Regions from separate parts of the Pseudarthrobacter sp. S9 genome, predicted to be linked through region 3. Evidence: riboswitches for the same ligand, from Rfam matches in the RefSeq annotation. Region 3 holds a riboswitch; each other region holds the start of a gene.
What was found. Region 3 has a riboswitch for thiamine pyrophosphate ahead of thiC (phosphomethylpyrimidine synthase ThiC). Riboswitches for the same ligand answer to the same signal wherever they lie in the genome.

Region 1 (6,810 bases), 100 kb from region 3:
GTCAGCGAGGACGAGCCGACCTTGACCACGATCCGGCGGGCCCCGGACAGGGCGGTGCGGTCCGGGGCTGTGCGGTCCGTGGCCTTGCGGTCCGGGGCTGTGCGGTCCGGAGTGACCGTGGAGCCGGGCGCGACGACGGCTTTACTCGTCATCTGCTTCGCCCAGTCCACTCTCCTTGAGCGGTTTGGCGGCCCGGCGTCCGCTGACCGATTCGGTCCAGATGCCGGCCTTGCGTTCGGCTTCGAGTTCGGCCCGGGCGGCGGCCTTGGCCTCACGGCGTTCGACCTGCTCGTCGCGCTTCTGCCCGCGGGTGGGGCGGTCGCCGATGTCAGCGAACCGCACATCGGTGCCGCGCGGCGCGGCCAGCAGCTCGGCGCCGGCCATCATGGTCGGCTCCCAGTCGAAGACGACGCCGTCCTCCTCGCCGATGACAACCGTGTCGCCAGGCGTGGCACCCTGCTTGAACAGTTCGTTTTCGACGCCGAGCTTGGCCAGGCGGTCGGCGAGGTAGCCGATCGCTTCCTCGTTGGTGAAGTCGGTCTGCTTGACCCAGCGGACCGGCTTGTCGCCCAGGACGCGGAACAGCGGCTCCAGGTTCTTCTCTTCGCGGCGGATCATGAAGCCGGATTCGTTGACGGCCCGGGGCCGCAGCACGGGGGCGTGCACCTTGGGCGGGGCCGCGGCGACAGCGTCGCGGGCTGCCTTGACGATTTCGGCCATGGCGAAGCCGAGCTGGCGGAGGCCTTCGTGGCTCGTGGCGGAGATCTCGAAGACCTTGTAGCCCCGGGACTCGAGCTCCGGGCGGACGAACTCGGCCATGTCCTTGCCGTCCGGCAGGTCCACCTTGTTTAGGGCGACGAGGCGGGGGCGGTGGTTCAGCGGCACCACTTCGCCGTCGGTTCCGCTGTAGCTCATGTCCACGGCGTACTTCTCAAGCTCGGCCTCGATGATGGCCAGGTCCGAGAGAGGGTCGCGGTCCGATTCGAGCGTTCCGCAGTCCAGCACGTGCACCAGTGCGGCACAGCGCTCGACGTGGCGGAGGAAATGGTGGCCGAGGCCCTTGCCCTCGCTGGCGCCCTCGATCAGGCCAGGGACGTCGGCGATGGTGAAGCGCACCTCGCCGGCCTGGACGACGCCCAGGTTCGGGATCAGGGTGGTGAAGGGGTAGTCGGCGATCTTGGGGCGCGCGGCCGACATGGCGGCAATCAGGCTGGACTTGCCGGCGGAGGGGAAGCCTACGAGGGCGATGTCAGCGATGGACTTCAGTTCCAGGACGACGTCGCTGGAATCGCCTTCGATGCCGAGCAACGCGAAGCCGGGGGCACGGCGCTTCTGCGAGGAAAGCGATGCATTGCCCAGGCCGCCGATGCCGCCCGCGGCCGCGATGTACTCCGCGCCTTCGCCCACGAGGTCTGCGAGGACTCTGCCGTTCTTGGACTTGACCACGGTTCCCTCCGGAACCGGAAGGATCAGGGTTTCGCCATTCTTCCCGCCGCGCCAGTCGCCCATGCCGGGGCCGCCGTTGGTGGCGTGCCGGTGGGGGGCGTGGTGGTAGTCGAGCAGGGTGGTGGTCTGCGGGTCGACCCGCAGGATGACGTCGCCGCCGTTGCCGCCGTTGCCGCCGTCGGGCCCGCCGAGGGGCTTGAACTTCTCACGGTGCACCGAGACACAGCCGTGGCCGCCGGTACCGCCGGATACGTGCAGTACTACCCGGTCTACAAAGCTAGCCACGTGGATCTCCTCAGTGCTGTTCCCCGGACCCCCTAAGGGGCCCAAGATGATTGTAATGCGGTTAAAACACCGGTGGAGCGGACCTAATGGCCCGCCCCACCGATTTAAAACTCGTTGTTACTCTGCCGCTGCAGCAGCCACGATGTTCACAACGCGACGACCACGGCGGGTGCCGAACTCGACGGCGCCGGGGGTCAGGGCGAACAGGGTGTCGTCGCCGCCGCGGCCTACGCCGGCGCCCGGGTGGAAGTGGGTGCCGCGCTGGCGGACGATGATCTCGCCTGCGGAAACTACCTGGCCGCCGAAGCGCTTGACGCCGAGGTACTGGGCGTTGGAGTCACGACCGTTGCGAGTGGAACTCGCGCCTTTTTTATGTGCCATTTGAAATGCCTGCCTTTAAAATTCTGGGGAATCTGTTGAAAACCTGAACAGTAACGAGTGGTTACTTGATACCGGTGATCTTGACCTTGGTCAGTTCCTGACGGTGACCCTGGCGCTTCTTGTACCCGGTCTTGTTCTTGAACTTCTGGATGACGATCTTCGGACCACGAAGGTCTTCGAGGATCTCAGCCGTAACCGTTACCTTGGCCAGGTCCGCGGCAGCGGACGTGACCTTGTCGCCGTCTACCAGGAGCAGTGCGGGCAGCTCAAAGGTGCTGCCGGCTCCACCGGGGACGCGGTTCAGGGTAACGAAGTCTCCAACGGAAACCTTCTCTTGGCGGCCGCCTGCGCGGACAATCGCGTACACCACTGGGGAACTCACTTCTCTCGACGTTTATTACTAGATTTGCGTGCGGAACCTGGGTCCAAATTGTTTTGGCCTGGCTCACGCTGTGCCTCAACGCCGGTGGATTCCCCGGGGGAACCCATGAGCTACCCCCGGAACAAATCCACATGTAATTTCATGTGGACAGTCCTCAGGGTCATAACCCAAGTGTTGGCGTAAGCACCGAAGATCTAGAATACGCTAATTTTGCCTTCGGCCGCAAATGAGGCTGGTTCCGGCGGTTGGTACGTGCTAGGCGCCACCATGAATTTTCAGAGTGTTGCCGCAACGACTTCCGGAACCGTGCCCAACTATCGTACCGGCTCCGCGGGGCGGATTGGTTCAGGCGTGCAGCCTCGGCGCGTCGAAAAATTCGACCTCGTAGCGCGATGACTGCCGGAAGGCCAGTGCCATCGCGTCCCGCTCGCTTCCTGAGGCCAGCCGCGCCGCTGTATCGGTGTAGGCGATGGCCTGCCGGGTCGCGGCGGCAAAGTCCTCATCGGCATAGGTCCGCAGCCAAGCGGCGTAGGGGTGCGCCTCGGGTGCGCCGACGGCGAGGAACTCCGCGTGCAGGGCGGCCCCGACTTCGGCGTAGAGCCAGAAGCACGGCAAGGCTGCCGCCACCAGCACACCGTAGCTGCCGGAGACCGTGGCAGCCAGCAGGTGGTCCACGTAGGACTTCGTGACCGGGCCCAGCGTTGCTTTCGTGGGCCGGGTGCTGAGCCAGGTCCGGTGCAGCTCCGATTCGACTTCGAGGCATTGCTGCGCCGAACGGGCCCAGAACAGCTGTTCAGCCTCCGAGGGTGCGATGGCGGCGGCGCGGGCCAGCACCCGGGAGTAGCCGTTGAGGTAGATGGCGTCCTGCGCGAGGTAATAGGCAAACTCGTGCTCTGGCAGCGTGCCGTCGGCCAGGCCCCTGATGAACTCCAGGCCGTAGATGGCGTCGAGATCGCCCGCCGCGCCGTCCCGAAGTGCCACGGCGAACTCGCCTTCTGCCGGGGTCTGGTGCCGGAGCCTGTCCTGCCGCTGGGTGAGGTGCTGCACGTGGTGGAAGTGATGGACCGGACCGTTTCCGGATCCGACGTCGAGGCCCCCCGCTTCCCGCAGCGCCCCCTGCAGCCACGGCTTGACCTCCCGCAGTGCCGCTTCCCAGTTCCCCACCCGGGCCTGCACCGTGGCCATTGCCGAGGACAGCGAGCACCCGGTGCCGTGGCTGTTGCGCGTGGGCACGCGCTCCCCGGGCACCACCACCGTCTGCTGCCCCAGCAGTCCCCCGGTGTTGACGAGCGCGTCCGGGCAGCCGCCGTCGCTCCCGTTCCCGCCGCTCGTCGGGTGGCCTCCCTTGAGGTGTCCTCCCTTGACCAGGACGGTGGTGCCGGCCAGTGCGGCCAGCCGTTTGCCCTGGTCCAGGGCTTCCGCCCAGTCGCCGGCGACGGGTTCCTTGAGCAGGATGGCGAGTTCGGCCAGGTTCGGTGTGATCAGGTCCGCCAGCGGCAGCAGGGCGTGCAGGGCGGCTTCGGCGGATTCCTGCAGGAGCCGGTCCCCGCTCGTGGCGACCATCACCGGGTCCAGCACCACGACGCCGGGGCGGACCTTCTCGAGCCAGCTGCGGACGGCGTCGATCACGGCGGCGTCACCCAGCATGCCGATCTTGACGGCGTCGATGCTGATGTCCTCGCTGATCGCGTCCAGCTGTGCGGTGAGGAAGGCCGCCGGGGGAACGTGTACGGCCCGGACGCCCTGGGTGTTCTGCGCGGTCAGGGCGGTGATGACCGCCATGCCGTAGCCGCCGTTCGCGGCGATGCTTTTCAGATCCGCCTGGATCCCCGCTCCGCCGGAAGGGTCCGAGCCGGCGATGGCCAGCACCCGGGGAATCCGGAGCGGCGCGGACGTGCGTGGCGGGTACGGAAGGAAATCAGTCGGACGAGATGGTGAGGACAAGAGAGACATCCCTTCGCCGGTGCTAGCCGGACAGGTTCAACGGGTCTGGATCTCAGCCGGCCCTATGCGCGGCACCCCGTGTCAGTCCTCCAGCCTAGCCCCATCCCTTAACGAACTGCGGGTGCGGCCCGAATCCGGCGTATTGCTACGCTGGTCCGGCCCGCACCCGCAGTTTCGGTGACTTACTCTCTTGACTTACTGAGCGGTTAGAGCTCCGACGCCGGCACGCCGACGCCGAGGATGATCGGCTCGTTGGCGGCGGGCTTGGCTGCCTGTGAGGCTGCGGCGGGGGCCTTGGCCTCGTGAACGGACACTGCAGCGGCCGACGGGGTTGCCTCGTGGTGTTTCACGGACGTCTCGTTGGCTGCACCCTGGGCGCGGCTGGCGCTCCGGTTGCGGCGTCCGCGGCGGGCGCGGGACGTTGCGCCGTCGGCTTCCACCTCGGACCGGGAGCCTGCGGCCTGGGCGCGGCCCGGGCCGGACCCGCCCGAGCGTGCCGGCGCTGCCGTTGCTTCCCCGGCTTCGCCCAGGTGGGCGAAGGCCTCGGTCAGCAGATCCAGGGTAAAGGCAGGAACCGGCGACTCCTCGGCGTGCTCGACGAACGGCAAGGCAACCTGCTCGCCACCGAAGGTCAGTACGGGACGTCCTGCTGCCTCCTCCTCCTTCGCGGCCAGCTGCAGGGCTGCGCCGACGGCGGCCTGGCGGGCCTCGGCGTCGTGCGCGGCGGCCATCTCCCCGTCGTGCAGGTGGGCGGCGTGCGCCGCGGCGGCGATGTTCGCCAGGGCCGCACGGGTTGCCTCGGCCTTGGCGTGGCGCTCGGCCTCGGTGGGCTCGGCGTGCACTGCTACCGCCGCGGACGGGGCCGTCTCCATGATTCCCTGGCCGCCCTTTCCACGACGGCGGCCCTTGCGCTCGGTCCGTACGGCGGGCTGGCTCTCGGCCCGCGGCACGTAGTGCTCGGCGGCGACGACGTTGGCCCGGCGGTGCTCCACGGGCTCGTCGTGCGTGACGATTCCCCGGCCCGCACAGGTATCACACTGCTCGCCGAAGACTTCCAGCAGGCCGGTGCCCATGCGCTTGCGGGTCATCTGCACGAGGCCCAGCGAGGTCACCTCCGCCACCTGGTGCTTGGTGCGGTCCCGGCCCAGGCACTCCACCATGCGGCGCAGCACGAGGTCGCGGTTCGATTCCAGCACCATGTCGATGAAGTCGATCACGATGATGCCGCCGATGTCGCGGAGCCGGAGCTGCCGGACGACTTCCTCGGCCGCTTCCAGGTTGTTCTTGGTGACGGTTTCCTCGAGGTTGCCGCCACTGCCGGTGAACTTGCCGGTGTTGACGTCCACCACGGTCATGGCTTCCGTGCGGTCGATCACGAGGGAGCCGCCGGAGGGCAGGAACACCTTGCGGTCCAGGGCCTTGTGGATCTGCTCGTCGATGCGCCAGGCCGCGAAGATGTCCGAATCCTTGGTCCACTTTTCGAGCCGGCCCACGAGGTCCGGTGCCACATAGGTGACGTAGGCCTCGATCGTGTCCCAGGCTTCCTCGCCGGAGACGATCAGCTTGGAGAAGTCCTCGTTGAAGACGTCGCGGACCACCTTGATGGTCAGGTCGGGTTCGCCGTAGAGCAGCTCGGGGGCGAGGATCTTGGTGGAGGTGGACTGGCTCTCGATGCCTTCCCACTGCGCACGGAGGCGGTTGATGTCGTGCGTCAGCTCTTCCTCGGACGCCCCCTCGGCCGCGGTGCGGACAATGACGCCCGCATCTTCCGGCAGGCGGTCCTTGAGGATGCGCTTGAGACGGTTGCGTTCGACGTCGGGCAGCTTGCGCGAGATGCCGGTCATGGAACCGCCGGGCACGTAGACGAGGTAGCGGCCGGGCAGCGAGATCTGGCTCGTGAGCCGGGCTCCCTTGTGGCCGACCGGGTCCTTGGTGACCTGGACCAGCACAGAGTCGCCGGACTTCAGCGCGTTCTCGATCCGGCGCTGCTTGCCTTCGAGCGTGGCAGCGTCCCAGTTCACTTCGCCGGCGTACAGCACGGCGTTGCGGCCGCGTCCGATGTCTACGAAGGCGGCTTCCATGGAGGGCAGCACGTTCTGGACCTTGCCCAGGTAGACGTTGCCGATCAGGGAGTCCTGCTGGGTCTTGGAGACGAAGTGCTCTGCCAGGACGCCGTCCTCGAGCACGCCGATCTGGATTCTGTCGTCGCGCTGGCGGACGATCATCTGCCGGTCCACGGATTCGCGGCGGGCCAGGAACTCGGCCTCGGTGATGACGGTGCGGCGGCGGCCGGTGTCGCGGGATTCGCGGCGGCGCTGCTTCTTGGCCTCAAGCCGGGTGGAGCCCTTGACGCTCGTGACGCGGTTGTTGAC
Region 2 (6,810 bases), 540 kb from region 3:
GGTCAAGGGTGCGCAGATACTCGCCGTAGCTCATTTCCCCGTCCCAAGGCTTGCCGAGGGCGCGCGTCTGGCGGTGGAAGTGCCGCAGGGAGCTTTCATCCGGGGCAGGCATGGTGCGGAGAATGCCGACCTTGCCGACAAGCATCAGCCGGGCAGCGGCCATGCCCGTCATGAGTGAAATCTGCGCGTTCCAGTCCTCCACCGGCAGCGGCGGGGCCGCGACGATCCGGTAGCCGCCGTCGCGCAGCTGTTGGATTTCCTGTTCCGGCATGTTCAGGCTCGCGCCGCCGCGGAGGCGTTCCAGCTCCACCCGCTTGATGCCCACTTCCTTGAGCAGCTGCAGCACGGGCGCCGCGGTGCCGGCGTCGAGCTCGGCCTGGACGCCCTTGTAGCTGAGCTTGGCGCGGCTGCGGACGCGCGCCCGCCGCACAAGCACCGAGGACACCTCCGCGGCGGCATCGAGCTCGAATTCCCAGACGAACGCGGCGCACAGCTGCCCGGCCAGCAGACTGCCGGCGGCTTCGCTGATGACTTCCGGGTGGAGCGGGATCCGCCCGTCCGGAGTGTAGAAGGTCTGGCCGCGCCGGCGGGTTTCGGCGTCGAGCGCCCCGCCGGGGGCCACAAAGGAAGGGACGTCGGCGATGGCGTAAAACACTTTGTAACCCTCGCCGGACCGGTCGATGAACAACGCCTGGTCCAAGTCGGTGGACGACGCCGGATCAATGGTCACGAACTCGATATGCGTGAGATCCAGCTCCGGCAGCTTGTGCCCGGCCACGGCAGCCTGAGCGTCACGGAGCACGCCCTCGGGGAACGGGCCCGGCAGCTCCAGAGTCGTTCGCAGCGACTTGAGCGCCCCGGCAAGCTGGTTCTGCTGTTGGTGGACGCTGGGGGTCAGGCGATGATGGGACACGAAAATCAGATTAGCTCCAATTGCGCGATTAGTCTTGGATCATGAGCTCATCCCCGGCCGATCCTGCCCGCTACAACAGCTTCCTCATGGATCTGCTCGGTGTGATGGCCTACGGCGAGCTTTCGGCCTTCGAACGGCTGTCCTCCGACGCCCGGTATTCGCCCACGCTGCACGACCGCGCGGTCCTTGGCAGGATCGCCGTCATCGAGTTCCAGCACTACGAACTCGTCAGCGCCAGGTTCGAGGAGATGGGCCTGGACGCCGAGGCGGCCATGCTGCCCTTCCAGCCGTCCGTGGACCATTTCCACGAGCGCACCCGCCCGGCGGACTGGTACGAATCACTCATGAAGGCCTATGTGATCGATACGGTCTCCGCCGATTTCTACCGCGCCATCGCCCGCTATGTCGACGCTGAAACCCGGGAGCTGATCGAACGGATCCAGTCCGCAGACGAGGCGACCGCCGTGTTGCGGGAGCGTCTCAAGAGGGCCCTTGCCGATGATCCGCGGCTGGCAGCCCGGCTGGCGCTGTGGGCCAGGCGGCTGCTGGGCGAGGCACTCACGGAGGCGCAGCGGGTGGGCTTCGAGCACGCGTTCCTCGGCGGCCTGTCCGGCAGGGACGCGGCCGGGGCCAGGGAGCTGGTCAGCGGGCTGACAGCTGAGCTCGCGGCGAACCACTCGCGCCGGATGACGCAGCTGGGACTGGCCGGCTAGTTCCGCTGCCCGCCAGGGTTGCGCCCGGGGTTCAGCTCAGGATTCCGCGGCGTCGAGGGCGGCGAGGAGGGCGCGCGCGGCGTCGGCGGGATCATCGGCGTCGGTAATGGCCCGGACCACCACGATCCGCCGGGCGCCGGCCTCGACCACCTGCTCCACATTGCCCAGGTCGATCCCGCCGATCGCGAACCAGGGCACCACGCCGTCGACCTTGCCGGTTCCATCTGCCTCGGGCCGGCGGATCGCCTGATCGGCGTAGCGCACCAGGTCGAGTCCGACGGCGGAGCGCCCAGGCTTGGTCGGGGTGGCCCACACGGGTCCCACGCAGAAGTAGTCCAGCCCGCGGCGCCCCGGCGAGGCGGCAATGGCAGCATCCACCTGCTCCGGGCTGTGAGTGGACAGCCCGATCACGGCGCCCTTGCCGAGGAAGTTCCTGGCGGCGTCGAGGGGGATGTCCTTCTGCCCGATGTGGAACACCGGCGCCCCGGACAGCGAGGCGATGTCCGCCCGGTCATTGACGGCCCACAGCCGTCCGTGGCGCTGCGCCACCTTGTGCAGGACCTCGAGGAGCTCAAGTTCCTCGGCCGCCTCCAGCGACTTGTCGCGCAGCTGGATTATGTCCACGCCGCCGGCAAACGCGGCGTCCACGAAGTCCTCGAAGTCGCCGCGGTCCTTGCGGGCGTCGGTGCACAGGTACAGGCGGGCAGTGGTGTGGAGGGCATCCTGGCTCATGACACCAGCCTAGTTCCTCTAAACTGGGCGCATACCGCGGGAGCCCGCTGCAGCCGTTCGAGTGCTGCACGGCTGAGAGGGCGTCAGAGCCGACCGCTTGACCTGATCCGGCTAGTACCGGCGTAGGGAAGGAGTCTTTCATGGGCACAGCAGTCAGCCGTGATGACACAGCGAGTACAGACACAGCGAGTGATGACGCAGCGAATGATGACACCGCGTCCGGGTTTTATGACGCACGCACCCACGTAGCCTGGCGCGGAGCCGCGCCCGCGGATTTATCAGCCGATTTATTAGCCGATGTTGCCCTGATCGGCGGCGGCGTGATCGGCCACGGCATCGCCTGGGAGGCGAGCCGCTCGGGCCGCTCAGTGGTGCTGATCGACGATGCCCCCGGCAGCGGGGCCAGCTGGGCCGCCGCCGGCATGCTCGCGCCCGTCAGCGAGCTGCACTACCAGGAGGAGGCGCTCCTGGAACTGATGCTCGAATCCTCCCGCCTATGGCCGGACTTCGCCGCGGCACTCGACGGCGCTCAAGCGACGGGTACGGACGCGGCGGGTACGGACGCGACGGGCAGGGAAGCGGCGGCGCATTCCGGCACCGGTTACCTCACGACGCCGACCCTCGCCGTCGGGGCCGACGCCGCCGACCGCCGGGCGCTCGCGGACCTGAGGGCCGTCCAGCAGGCCTGCGGCCTCAATGTGGAACCGCTGACCGTGCGCGAGGCGCGGGGACGGGAACCCTTGCTGAGCCCCGGGATCTCGTGTGCCTTCGACATCCCGGCCGATCACCAGGTGGATCCCCGCCGGCTGCTCGCCCGGATTGCCGCGCTGCTGGCAACGGACGGCCGGAGCCGCGCCGTTGCCAGGCGCGCGGCCGGACTGCTCTGGGAGGACGGACGCGTCAGCGGAGTCAGCCTCGCGGGCGGCGGCGCCGTGCATGCAAAGGAAACCATTGTGGCGAACGGGCTCGGCGCCTCGGAGCTGGGCGGCCTGCCCGCTGGGCTCACGCTGCCGCTCCGGCCGGTCTACGGGGACATCCTCCGGCTGCGCGTGCCCGCCCACCTGCGGCCGCTGCTCATCTCCACTGTACGGGGACTGGTCCGCGGCGTGCCGGTGTACATCGTCCCGCGGCAGGATGGCACCGTGGTGATCGGGGCCACCCAGCGCGAAGACGGACCCGCGGACCCCCGGGCCGTCTCCGCCGGCGGCGTCTACCAGCTGCTGCGGGACGCACAGCAGCTGGTGCCCGCGGTGGCCGAGCTGGAACTGCTCGAGGTCACGGCCCGGGCCCGCCCGGGCACGCCGGACAACGCGCCATTGCTGGGCCGGGTGAAGCGCCCCGGCCCGGACCGCGGGGATGGCGACGACATCCCGGGCCTCATCATCGCTACCGGATTCTTCCGGCACGGCGTCCTGCTCACCCCAGCTGCCGCCACCGTCTGCCGGCAGCTGTTGGACGGACATGCGGACCCGCGCTGGGCCGTCTTCCGTCCTGACCGTTTCTCCCACGCCCCGGATTCCGGGAACAGATCCAACTCCGGCAACAGACCCAACTCCGGCAACAGATCCAACAAGGAAGCAGCATGAACATCAGACTGAACGGAACGGAGCACAGCGTCGCCGACGGCGCCTCCGTCAGCACGCTGGTCAGCCAGCTCACGGGCCGGACCCTCGGCCCGGACGGCCAGTCCGCCGACGGCCGGAAGCTCGGCGTCGCGGTGGCCCGCAATTCCGAGGTGGTGCCCCGCAGCCAGTGGCACGGCACCGCGCTCGCCGATGGTGACGACGTCGAGCTCGTCACGGCAGTCCAGGGAGGATAAACAGCATGAAGGAAACCTCTCTTGCAGCATCGCCGGCAACCGGCGCCTGTCCCGATCCGTTCGTGGTCGACGGCGTCCGGCTGGGGTCGCGCCTGATCATGGGAACCGGCGGGGCGCCGAGCCTCGACGGACTGGGGGCTGCCCTTGTGGCGTCAGGGACGGAACTGACCACGGTGGCGATGCGCCGCTATTCGCCCGCCGAGACGGGGTCGCTCTTCCAGCTGCTCGTGGAGCACAACATCAGGGTGCTGCCCAACACGGCCGGCTGCTTCACCGCCAAGGACGCCGTCCTGACCGCCGAACTGGCCCGCGAAGCCCTCGAAACAGACTGGGTCAAGCTGGAAGTCATTGCCGATGAGCACACCCTGCTGCCGGACGCCGTGGAGCTGGTGGACGCGACCGAACAGCTCGTGGCCCGCGGCTTCAAGGTCTTCGCCTACACCAACGACGACCCTGTGCTGGCCCTGCGGCTGGAAAACCTCGGTGCCGCCGCCGTGATGCCGCTCGGCTCGCCGATCGGCACCGGCCTGGGCATCCTGAACCCTCACAACATCGAGCTGATTGTCTCGCGGGCGTCCGTTCCCGTGGTCCTGGACGCCGGGATCGGCACGGCCTCGGACGCCGCCCTGGCGATGGAACTCGGCTGCGACGCCGTACTCCTGGCCACGGCCGTGACGCGGGCGCAGAATCCCGTGCTGATGGGGGAGGCCTTCAAACACGCGGTCATCGCCGGTAGGCTGGCGAAAACGGCCGGCAGGATCCCGCGCCGCGAGCACGCCCTGGCGTCGTCGGCCATGGAAGGCCGGGCCGAATTCCTCTGACCCCGGCCTCTCCGGGCTGACCGCCAACCGTTGTGGTCAATCCACAAACGTCAATCCACAAACGTCAATCCACAAACGTCAATCCACAAACGTCAATCCACCCAAGGAGCATGCAGTGGCAGCCACGGACGACGTCCTTACCCGCCCCCAGATCGATGACGCCCTGGCGGGCCTGCCGGACTGGAGGTACCGCCTGGGCGGCCTGGTGACGGTGTACAAAGCGCCGACGCCGGCCGCGGCTTTGGCGCTGATCGCCGCCGTCGGGAGCGTGGCCGAAGAGCAGAACCACCACCCGGACCTGGACTGGCGCTACAACAGGGTGTTCATCCGCTTCACGTCCCACGACGCCGGCACGGAGGTCACGCCGCGGGACGTCAAGGCGGCGGCGGCGGTCAGCGCGGCGGCCGCGGACGCGGGCGCCGCCGCGGAACCGGGGCTGTACCGGACGGTGGAAATTGCGATCGATTCGGAGGATCCGGCAGGGATTTCCGAGATCTGGCGGGTAGCCCTCGGCTACCGCAAGGGCAGGTTTGGGGACCTCGTGGACCCTCACGGGCGCGGGCCCGGACTGTGGTTCCAGGAGACGGCCACGCCGAACGCCAACCGCATCCACCTCGACATCCATCGGAGCAAGGCCGAGTCCGGTCCGGTGCTCGAAAAGACGGCGGCCACCGGGGCCTTAATGAACCGTGACCACGCACCCGACTGGGTGGTGGTCACGGATGCGCAGGGAAACCGGCTGTGCCTCTGCACCGAAGAAGGCCACGGGCCGGATCTTCCGAAGGAGTAAGCGCCCGGCCGGGCGTCAGTATCCCTAGAGCTTCAGGATGGCGGTGAGCCGGGCGGTGTCGTGCCGGGTCCGGGTCCGGCCGAGGTACACCGCGGCGGCGATGGCCGCAGCGGTGCCCAGGATCAGGGGCAGGATCCATGGGATCCAGGTCAGTCCCGGCTGGTAGCCGAACCCCGCCGCCATGAAAATGATCCAGCTCAGCATCCCGACGGAGGCGGCGACCCCCGCCGGCACGCTGATGCCGTACTTGGCGTGCCGCTTGTCATTGGCCCACACCACGAAACCCGCGGCAACTGTCACCATGGCGACCACAATCAAGGAAAGCATTCAGGACACCTTATTTTCGTAGGGATAGCTGTGGGGGCAGTCGTTTTGGGGACGGTGGCTGCGGGAAGCAGGTGAGCTGGACCAGCGGCGGCTAGAGCGCGCCGAAACCGACGCGGCGGGTTTCTTCCGCCCCGATTTCGACGTAGCCGAGGACGCTGGCCGGGACGATGATCTGGCGGCCCTTTTCATCCGTCAGGCGCAGTTCGGTGCCCTTGGCGATGGCCTCTCCGACCACCTTGGCCACGGCGTCCGCATCCTGGGTCGATTCCAGGACAATTTCGCGGCTGATGTTCTGAATGCCGATCTTTACTTCCACTGCAAGGCCTCCCAGCCAATCAAAGTCGAATCAATGTCAAAGCGTAATCTCTATTTGTACTCTAGGTCTCTTTGGGGAAGCGGGAGATTCCGCGCCAAGCTAAACGGTAGATCAGGTCACTGGCCACATCGAGGTCAAGATCGCCGCCGGTTTCCAGCCAGTACCGGGCGCTGACCTGCGCCATTCCGGCGAGTCCCCGGCCCAGCAGCCGGGCTTCCAGCTCCGGCAGCTTGGTGTCCTCGGCGATCACGCGCGCGACGGCGTCGGCAAAGGTCTTGTTGAAGGTTTCCAGCCGCGCACTGACATCCGGATCATTGATGAGGTCCGATTCGAACACGAGGCGGTGGGCCTGGTCGTCGCTGGCGATGAACCGGTAGTA
Region 3 (6,810 bases):
GCCGAGTGTCCTGAGCCGGGCGTTTTGAGCTAAGCGGGGCTGCCCACGGACGGCTCCGGAAGATAGACCTTGCCGCCGGAGGCAAGGAACTCCTGGCTCTTCTCCCGCATTCCCGCAGCCATGTCGGCCAGCGCGGCCTGAGACTCCGCTGAGCCGTACTCGTCGCGGATGTCCTGGCTGATCCGCATGGAACAGAACTTCGGCCCGCACATGGAGCAGAAGTGCGCCGTCTTGGCGGGTTCGGCCGGAAGAGTCTCGTCGTGGAAGGCCTCGGCCGTGACCGGGTCCAGGGAGAGCGCGAACTGGTCCCGCCAGCGGAACTCGAACCGCGCCTTGGACAGGGCGTCGTCGCGTTCGTGGGCGCCCGGGTGGCCCTTCGCCAGGTCCGCCGCGTGGGCCGCGATCTTGTAGGTGATCACGCCCGTCTTGACGTCGTCCTTGTTCGGCAGCCCGAGGTGTTCCTTGGGCGTGACGTAGCAGAGCATCGCGGTGCCGTAGCGGGCAATCTCCGTGGCGCCGATCGCCGAGGTGATGTGGTCATAGCCGGGCGCAATGTCCGTGACCAGCGGCCCGAGCGTGTAGAACGGGGCGCCATCGCAGAGTTCCTGCTGGCGTTCCACGTTTTCACGGACGAGGTGGAAGGGGATGTGCCCTGGGCCTTCGACCATGACCTGCACATCGTATTTCCACGCCCGCTTGGTCAGTTCGGCCAGGGTGTCCAGCTCGGCGAACTGCGCGGCGTCGTTGGCATCCGCCGTCGCGCCGGGCCGCAGACCGTCACCGAGAGAGAACGCGACGTCGTACTTGGCGAAGATTTCGCACAGCTCGTCAAAGTGGGTGTACAGGAAGTTCTCCTGGTGGTGGGCCAGGCACCAGCCTGCCATGATGGCGCCGCCGCGGGACACGATCCCGGTGACGCGGTTGGCGGTCAGCGGCACATAGCGCAGCAGCACACCGGCATGGACGGTCATGTAGTCCACACCCTGCTCGCACTGCTCAATGACGGTGTCCCGGTAGATCTCCCAGGTCAGGTCATTGGCCTCGCCGTTGACCTTCTCCAGCGCCTGGTAGATCGGCACGGTCCCGATGGGGACGGGGGAGTTGCGGATGATCCACTCGCGGGTGGTGTGGATGTCATCCCCGGTGGAGAGATCCATCACGGTGTCCGCGCCCCACTGGGCGGCCCACTGCAGCTTGTCCACTTCCTCGGCAATGGAGCTGGTGACCGCCGAGTTGCCGATGTTGGCGTTGATCTTCACGAGGAAGGCCTTGCCGATGATCATGGGCTCGGATTCTGGGTGGTTGATGTTGTTGGGAATGATGGCCCGTCCTGCGGCCACCTCGCTGCGGACCAGCTCCACATCGCAGTTCTCCCGCACAGCCACGAACCGCATCTCAGGCGTGATGATGCCCTGCCGTGCGTAGTGCATCTGGGTGACCGTGCGGCCGTCGACGGCGCGGCGGGGCACCGGCTGTGCTCCCCTCCACTCGGCGGACGCGGCGCCGCGGCGCACGGCGGACTTGCCGTCGTCGAGCAGGTTCCGTTCCCGGCCGCTGTACGGTTCGGTGTCGCCCCGGGATTCTATCCATTCGGAACGGAACGGCTCCAGGCCGACCACTGGATCACTTCCGGGCCCGGCCGTCCGGTACACCGTGAACGGAGGATTCTTCACCCCGCCGGGGGAATCCTCCAGCGCGATTTCGGTCACCGGAACGCGGATGCCGTGTTCCTCGTCCGTGGTGAAAGCCAGGGAATGGGACTTCAGCGACTGGGTGGGGCCAGGCTGGTTTTGGCGCTGCTGGTCTGGGCCGGACTGGTCCTTGATAGGGCTGTGCTGTGCGGATTGCGTATTCACGGAATACTCACTTCCTTCGCCGGCATTACCCGGACAGGTTCAACGGTCGCAGGCCGCGTCAGCCCGATCTCAGCCCCTGCAAGGGCACCCGTGTGGTCGTAGACGAAGCTATCACAGCCCGCGCAGGGCCGGCTGTGTGTGACGGAGCGCCCTTGGCCGTGCGGACTACGCTTTAAGGCATGAGCAGGATCATCGAGTTCAGCGGCCCGGTCCTCACCGCCGCGGACCAGGAACGCCGCGGCATGTGGTCCGTCGGCGGCGTGCTGACCTTCCGCCGTCCCGCCGCCGCGCCGGACCTCGTGCTGGACGGCTGGGTCATTCCAGGCCTCGTCGACGCGCACTGCCACATCGGACTCGGCCCCGGCGGCGACGTCCCGGACGACGTCGCCGAGGAACAGGCGGCCACGGACCGCGACGCCGGCACGCTGCTGGTGCGCGACGCGGGAGCCGTTCATGACACCCGCTGGCTCCAGCAGCGCGCGGACATGCCGCGCATCATCCGCTCCGGCCGCCACATCGCCAGGACCGGGCGCTACCTGCGCGGCTTCGCCGTCGAAGTTGAACCGGAGAACCTCGTGGAGGCCGTGCGCAAGCAGGCGCTCGCCGGGGACGGCTGGGTCAAGCTTGTGGGGGACTGGATCGACCGCGACGCCGGCGACCTCGAACCGAGTTTCCCCGCCGGGGTGCTAAGGGACGCCGTCCAGGCCGCGCACGATGAAGGCGCGCGCGTCACGGCGCACTGCTTCGCCGAGGACACCCTGGACGACATGCTCGACGCCGGGATCGACTGCATCGAGCACGGCACCGGGCTGCTTCCGCGGCACCTGCCGCGCTTCGTGGAACAGGGAGTCCCGATCGTGCCCACGCTGATCAACATCGCCACGTTCCCGGACATCGCCGCGCGGGCCGAGGCGAAGTTCCCCCGCTACGCCGCGCACATGCGCTCACTCTGGGAACGCCGCGGCGAACGGATCCTGGCAGCGTACGAGGCCGGCGTGGCCATCTACGCCGGCACGGACGCCGGCAGCGTGATCAGGCACGGACGGATCGCGGACGAGATCCAAGCCCTGCACGCTGCCGGCCTGCCCGCCCGCGCGGCGCTGGACGCCGGCGCGTGGGCCGCGCGCGCCTGGCTCGGGGCGGACGGCCTCAGCGAAGGCGCCAGCGCCGATGTCCTCGTGTACGCCGAGGACCCCAGGACCCGGCTCGGCACCCTGGATCAGCCGAAGCACATCGTGTTGCGGGGTCAACTCGTCCATTAGGAATAAATTGAAGCTTCAAGTAATTTAACTGTATGAAGGTCATCGACGGTCGGTGGCCGCTGAACCACCGGAGCGTTCAAAATGACTGCAGAAGCCACCAGCCAGGATCTTCTTCCCCCCGCACTCACCATGGGTACGGTGATGCTCAAGGTGGGCGACATGAAGCTCATGACGGACTACTACCAGCGTGCCCTCGGGCTCGAGATCGTGGCCGAGCAGGACGGCGGGCTCTACCTGGGCCGCCGCCAGAAGCCGCTGGTCCACCTTGCCCCCGCCCCCGGGCTGCACAGTCCCTCCCGCGGCGAGGCCGGCCTCTTCCACACTGCCCTGCTCTTCGAGGACCAGCACTCCCTGGCCGCCACCGTCGCCACCGCGGCGCAGTATGAGCCGCAGTCCTTCAGCGGCAGCGCCGACCACCTCGTGAGTGAAGCCTTCTACTTCAGCGATCCCGAGGGCAACGGCATCGAGCTGTACTGGGACCGGCCCCGCGAGGCGTGGTCCTGGGAAGGCAAGAACGTCGTCATGGACAGCCTTGCCCTGCCGCCCCAGCACTACCTGGAGCAGTTCCTCACCGAGGAATCGGTGACCGGACAGCGCGAGGCCGGCGCCGGCGTCGGGCACGTCCACCTGCAGGTGGGCGACGTCCAGTCGGCCCATGACTTCTATGTCGGGACCCTCGGCTTCGAGAAGACCGCGGGCTGGCACGGCCAGGCGCTGTTTGTCTCCGCCGGCGGCTACCACCACCACATGGCCATGAACGTGTGGAACAGCCGCGGCGCCGGCCCCCGGCGTGACACCCTGGGCCTGGGCGAGGTGCTGATCGAAGTACCCTCAGGCGACGACGTCGGAGCCCTCGCCGACCGCCTCAAGCTCGCCGGAGTCCAGTCGCACCACACGGGAGCCGAGCTGCGCTTTGGGGATCCGTGGCGCAACCGCATCCGCGTGGCTGTTCGCTGACGGCACGCTGACGGCGTGCTGGCGGCACGCTGGCGCTGACGTGACTGCCCGCTGGGCTAGGCTGAAGCCGGACTTTCCGCCGAGCCACCACCGCCGAGCCACCACCGCCGAGCCACTAAGGATCACCCCATGGGATTCACCGAAATCTTTGTGTCCACCCACGATGAAGCCCTCAAGCGCGCCGCCGCCCTCGACGGCGGGGGCGCCGCGGCGCCGGCGGCCGTCCGGATCCCGGACATCAGCGACTTCGAAGTCGAGCGCCTCGGCGACCTGGCCGGGACCGCCGTCCATGCCGCCGGCGCCGACTACGAGCTCGCGATGGTGGACGTGGCCAGCGACTCCCTGCTCGGCGTCCCGGCCGCCATGGTCCGGGCCCTCGCCGAGCTGCTCACCTACGAAACCGAGGGCGACGGCAACGTCCTGGAGGACGTGGCCGGGAGCTGGGCGGCCGAGGAGGACATGCCCTTCGGTGCGGACCAGGCCCGGAGCTATGTCCGGCAGCTCGCCGAGCTCGCCGCCGACGTGGACCCCGCCACCAAGTCCGGGCTCTACGTCTGGACGTCCTGAGTCCGGACGTCCTGAGTCCGGACGGGTTCCGCGCCGCTAAAATGGAGGGCATTCAGCACGTTGTGCACGTGTCAAGTCGAAATCCCGGCGCTGATCTGGCACAATAAACAGGTACTCGATCTGCGTGGCCCCTCTCTCCGCGTCCGGATCTTGTCCTTAAGAACCCCCTAGTACGGCCCGCCCCACGGGTGCAGAACGCCGGGCTCGACCCCGTTTCAGAAACAGGAGTGACCACAAAAGTGGCCGTAAAGATTCGCCTTAAGCGCTTTGGTAAGATGCGCGCACCGTACTACCGCATCGTCGTCATGGACGCACGCTCCAAGCGTGATGGCCGTGCCATCGAAGAGATCGGCAAGTACCACCCAACCGAAGAGCCCTCGTACATCGAGGTCGACACGGACCGCGCCCAGTACTGGCTCGGCGTCGGCGCACAGCCGTCCGAGCAGGTTGCCGCGATCCTTAAGATCACCGGTGACTGGCAGAAGTTCAAGGGGCTCCCCGGCCAGGAGGGAACCTTGAAGACCAAGGCTCCCAAGGCTGCCTTCATTACCCCGGAAAAGGGTTCCGTGATCATCCCGGAAGCCATCACCAAGAAGGCCAAGAAGGACGACGCTGCCGAGGCTCCCGCCGACGCCGCCGACGCCGCCGAAGCAGAGACCACCGAGGCAGAGTAAATTGCTGGCAGAAGCGCTCGAACACCTTGTCCGCGGGATCGTTGACAGTCCTGAGGACGTCAAGGTCAGTGCGAAGAACAACCGCCGAGGGGACACCCTCGAGGTGCGCGTTCATCAGGACGACCTCGGACGGGTGATCGGCCGGCAGGGCCGGACCGCACGCGCATTGCGCACTGTGGTTGCGGCGCTGGCGGATGGCGAGCCGGTCAGGGTCGACGTCGTCGACACCGACCGCCGCCGCTAACGCGTTCAGCAATACTCGTCTTTAGGCCGGCCCCTTCACCAGATAATGGTGGAGGGGCCGGCCTGTTTTCCGCGGCAGAACTGTCCAGAACCAGCGGCAAGAACCCAGCGGCAAGAACCCAGCAAAAAAGAATCCAGCAGTAAGAATCCGGAACAGAGGAACAGATGCAGCTTCAGGTGGCACGAATCGGCAAACCCCACGGCATCCGCGGAGAAGTGACCGTCCAGGTGCTGACCGACGCGCCCGGCGACCGCTTCGTTCCTGGCACACAGCTCACCGTGGAGCCCGCCTCGGCCGGACCGCTCACCGTGCTGAGCGCCCGCTGGAACAAGGACATCCTGCTGCTGGCCTTCGAGGAGATCGAGACCCGCAATCAGGCCGAAACGCTCCGCGGCGCCAAGCTCTTCATCGAGACCGAAGAACTCGACGAAGACGACGACGAGGGCTGGTATGAGCACGAGCTCGTCGGTCTGGACGTCCGGGTGGGCGACAAGGTTGTCGGCAAGGTCTCCGGGCTTAACACCCTCCCCGTCCAGGACCTGCTGGTCGTGACCGCGACGGACGGCAAGGAAATCCTGATCCCGTTCGTGGAGCAGATCGTCCCCGAGGTGAATGTGGGCGAGAAGTTCGTGCTGGTCACCCCGCCGCCCGGGCTCTTTGAGATCAACGCCGAGGAGACCGGCGAAGCTGCCGGCAGCGCCGAAACCGGAGACAACGCGTAGATGAGGATCGACGTCGTCAGCATCTTCCCGGAGTATTTGGCACCCCTGGAACTGTCACTGATCGGGAAGGCCCGTCAGGACGGGCTGCTTGACCTGCGGGTCCATGACCTGCGGGACTTCACCACGGACCGGCACCGGACCGTGGATGACACCCCGTACGGCGGCGGAGCCGGCATGGTCATGAAGCCCGAGCCCTGGGCGCAGGCGCTGGCCGCCGTGGCGGCCGAGCGTCCCGAGGCCGCCGGCAAGCCGGTGCTGATCGTCCCGTCACCGGCGGGGGAGCGGTTCACGCAGGCGACCGCCCACGAACTCGCAGGCGAAGACCAGCTGGTCTTCGCCTGCGGCCGCTACGAGGGCATCGACGAACGCGTCATGGAATGGGCGGCGGAGCACTTCACGGTGCGGCCCATGAGCCTGGGCGACTATGTCCTCAACGGCGGCGAAGTGGCCGTGCTGGCCATGGTGGAGGCCATCGGGCGGCTCCTTCCCGGCGTCGTCGGCAACCCCGAGTCCCTCGTCGAGGAATCC

Region 1: it holds a riboswitch for thiamine pyrophosphate, as region 3 does, so the genes downstream of both, ACQCSY_RS18435 (bifunctional hydroxymethylpyrimidine kinase/phosphomethylpyrimidine kinase) here and thiC (phosphomethylpyrimidine synthase ThiC) in region 3, are expected to answer to the same signal.
Region 2: it holds a riboswitch for thiamine pyrophosphate, as region 3 does, so the genes downstream of both, thiO (glycine oxidase ThiO) here and thiC (phosphomethylpyrimidine synthase ThiC) in region 3, are expected to answer to the same signal.

The regions. Positions count from the first base shown of each region.
Region 1 covers NZ_CP189576.1:3,842,436-3,849,245, reverse strand. Annotated here, with positions in the region: gene proB (glutamate 5-kinase) at 1-152, opposite strand, end outside; gene obgE (GTPase ObgE) at 142-1,731, opposite strand; gene rpmA (50S ribosomal protein L27) at 1,849-2,112, opposite strand; gene rplU (50S ribosomal protein L21) at 2,174-2,482, opposite strand; gene ACQCSY_RS18435 (bifunctional hydroxymethylpyrimidine kinase/phosphomethylpyrimidine kinase) at 2,840-4,447, opposite strand; TPP riboswitch at 4,430-4,527, opposite strand; gene ACQCSY_RS18430 (Rne/Rng family ribonuclease) at 4,645-6,810, opposite strand, start outside.
Region 2 covers NZ_CP189576.1:3,197,236-3,204,045, forward strand. Annotated here, with positions in the region: gene ACQCSY_RS15310 (RNB domain-containing ribonuclease) at 1-913, opposite strand, end outside; gene ACQCSY_RS15315 (ferritin-like fold-containing protein) at 955-1,626, shown strand; gene thiE (thiamine phosphate synthase) at 1,663-2,358, opposite strand; TPP riboswitch at 2,385-2,505, shown strand; gene thiO (glycine oxidase ThiO) at 2,499-3,944, shown strand; gene thiS (sulfur carrier protein ThiS) at 3,941-4,177, shown strand; gene ACQCSY_RS15335 (thiazole synthase) at 4,183-4,998, shown strand; gene ACQCSY_RS15340 (4a-hydroxytetrahydrobiopterin dehydratase) at 5,114-5,788, shown strand; gene ACQCSY_RS15345 (hypothetical protein) at 5,813-6,115, opposite strand; gene ACQCSY_RS15350 (DUF3107 domain-containing protein) at 6,207-6,431, opposite strand; gene ACQCSY_RS15355 (TetR/AcrR family transcriptional regulator) at 6,493-6,810, opposite strand, start outside.
Region 3 covers NZ_CP189576.1:3,739,162-3,745,971, forward strand. Annotated here, with positions in the region: gene thiC (phosphomethylpyrimidine synthase ThiC) at 30-1,856, opposite strand; TPP riboswitch at 1,851-1,958, opposite strand; gene ACQCSY_RS17915 (amidohydrolase family protein) at 2,036-3,118, shown strand; gene ACQCSY_RS17920 (VOC family protein) at 3,200-4,075, shown strand; gene ACQCSY_RS17925 (hypothetical protein) at 4,205-4,642, shown strand; gene rpsP (30S ribosomal protein S16) at 4,882-5,316, shown strand; gene ACQCSY_RS17935 (RNA-binding protein) at 5,318-5,560, shown strand; gene rimM (ribosome maturation factor RimM) at 5,725-6,282, shown strand; gene trmD (tRNA (guanosine(37)-N1)-methyltransferase TrmD) at 6,283-6,810, shown strand, end outside.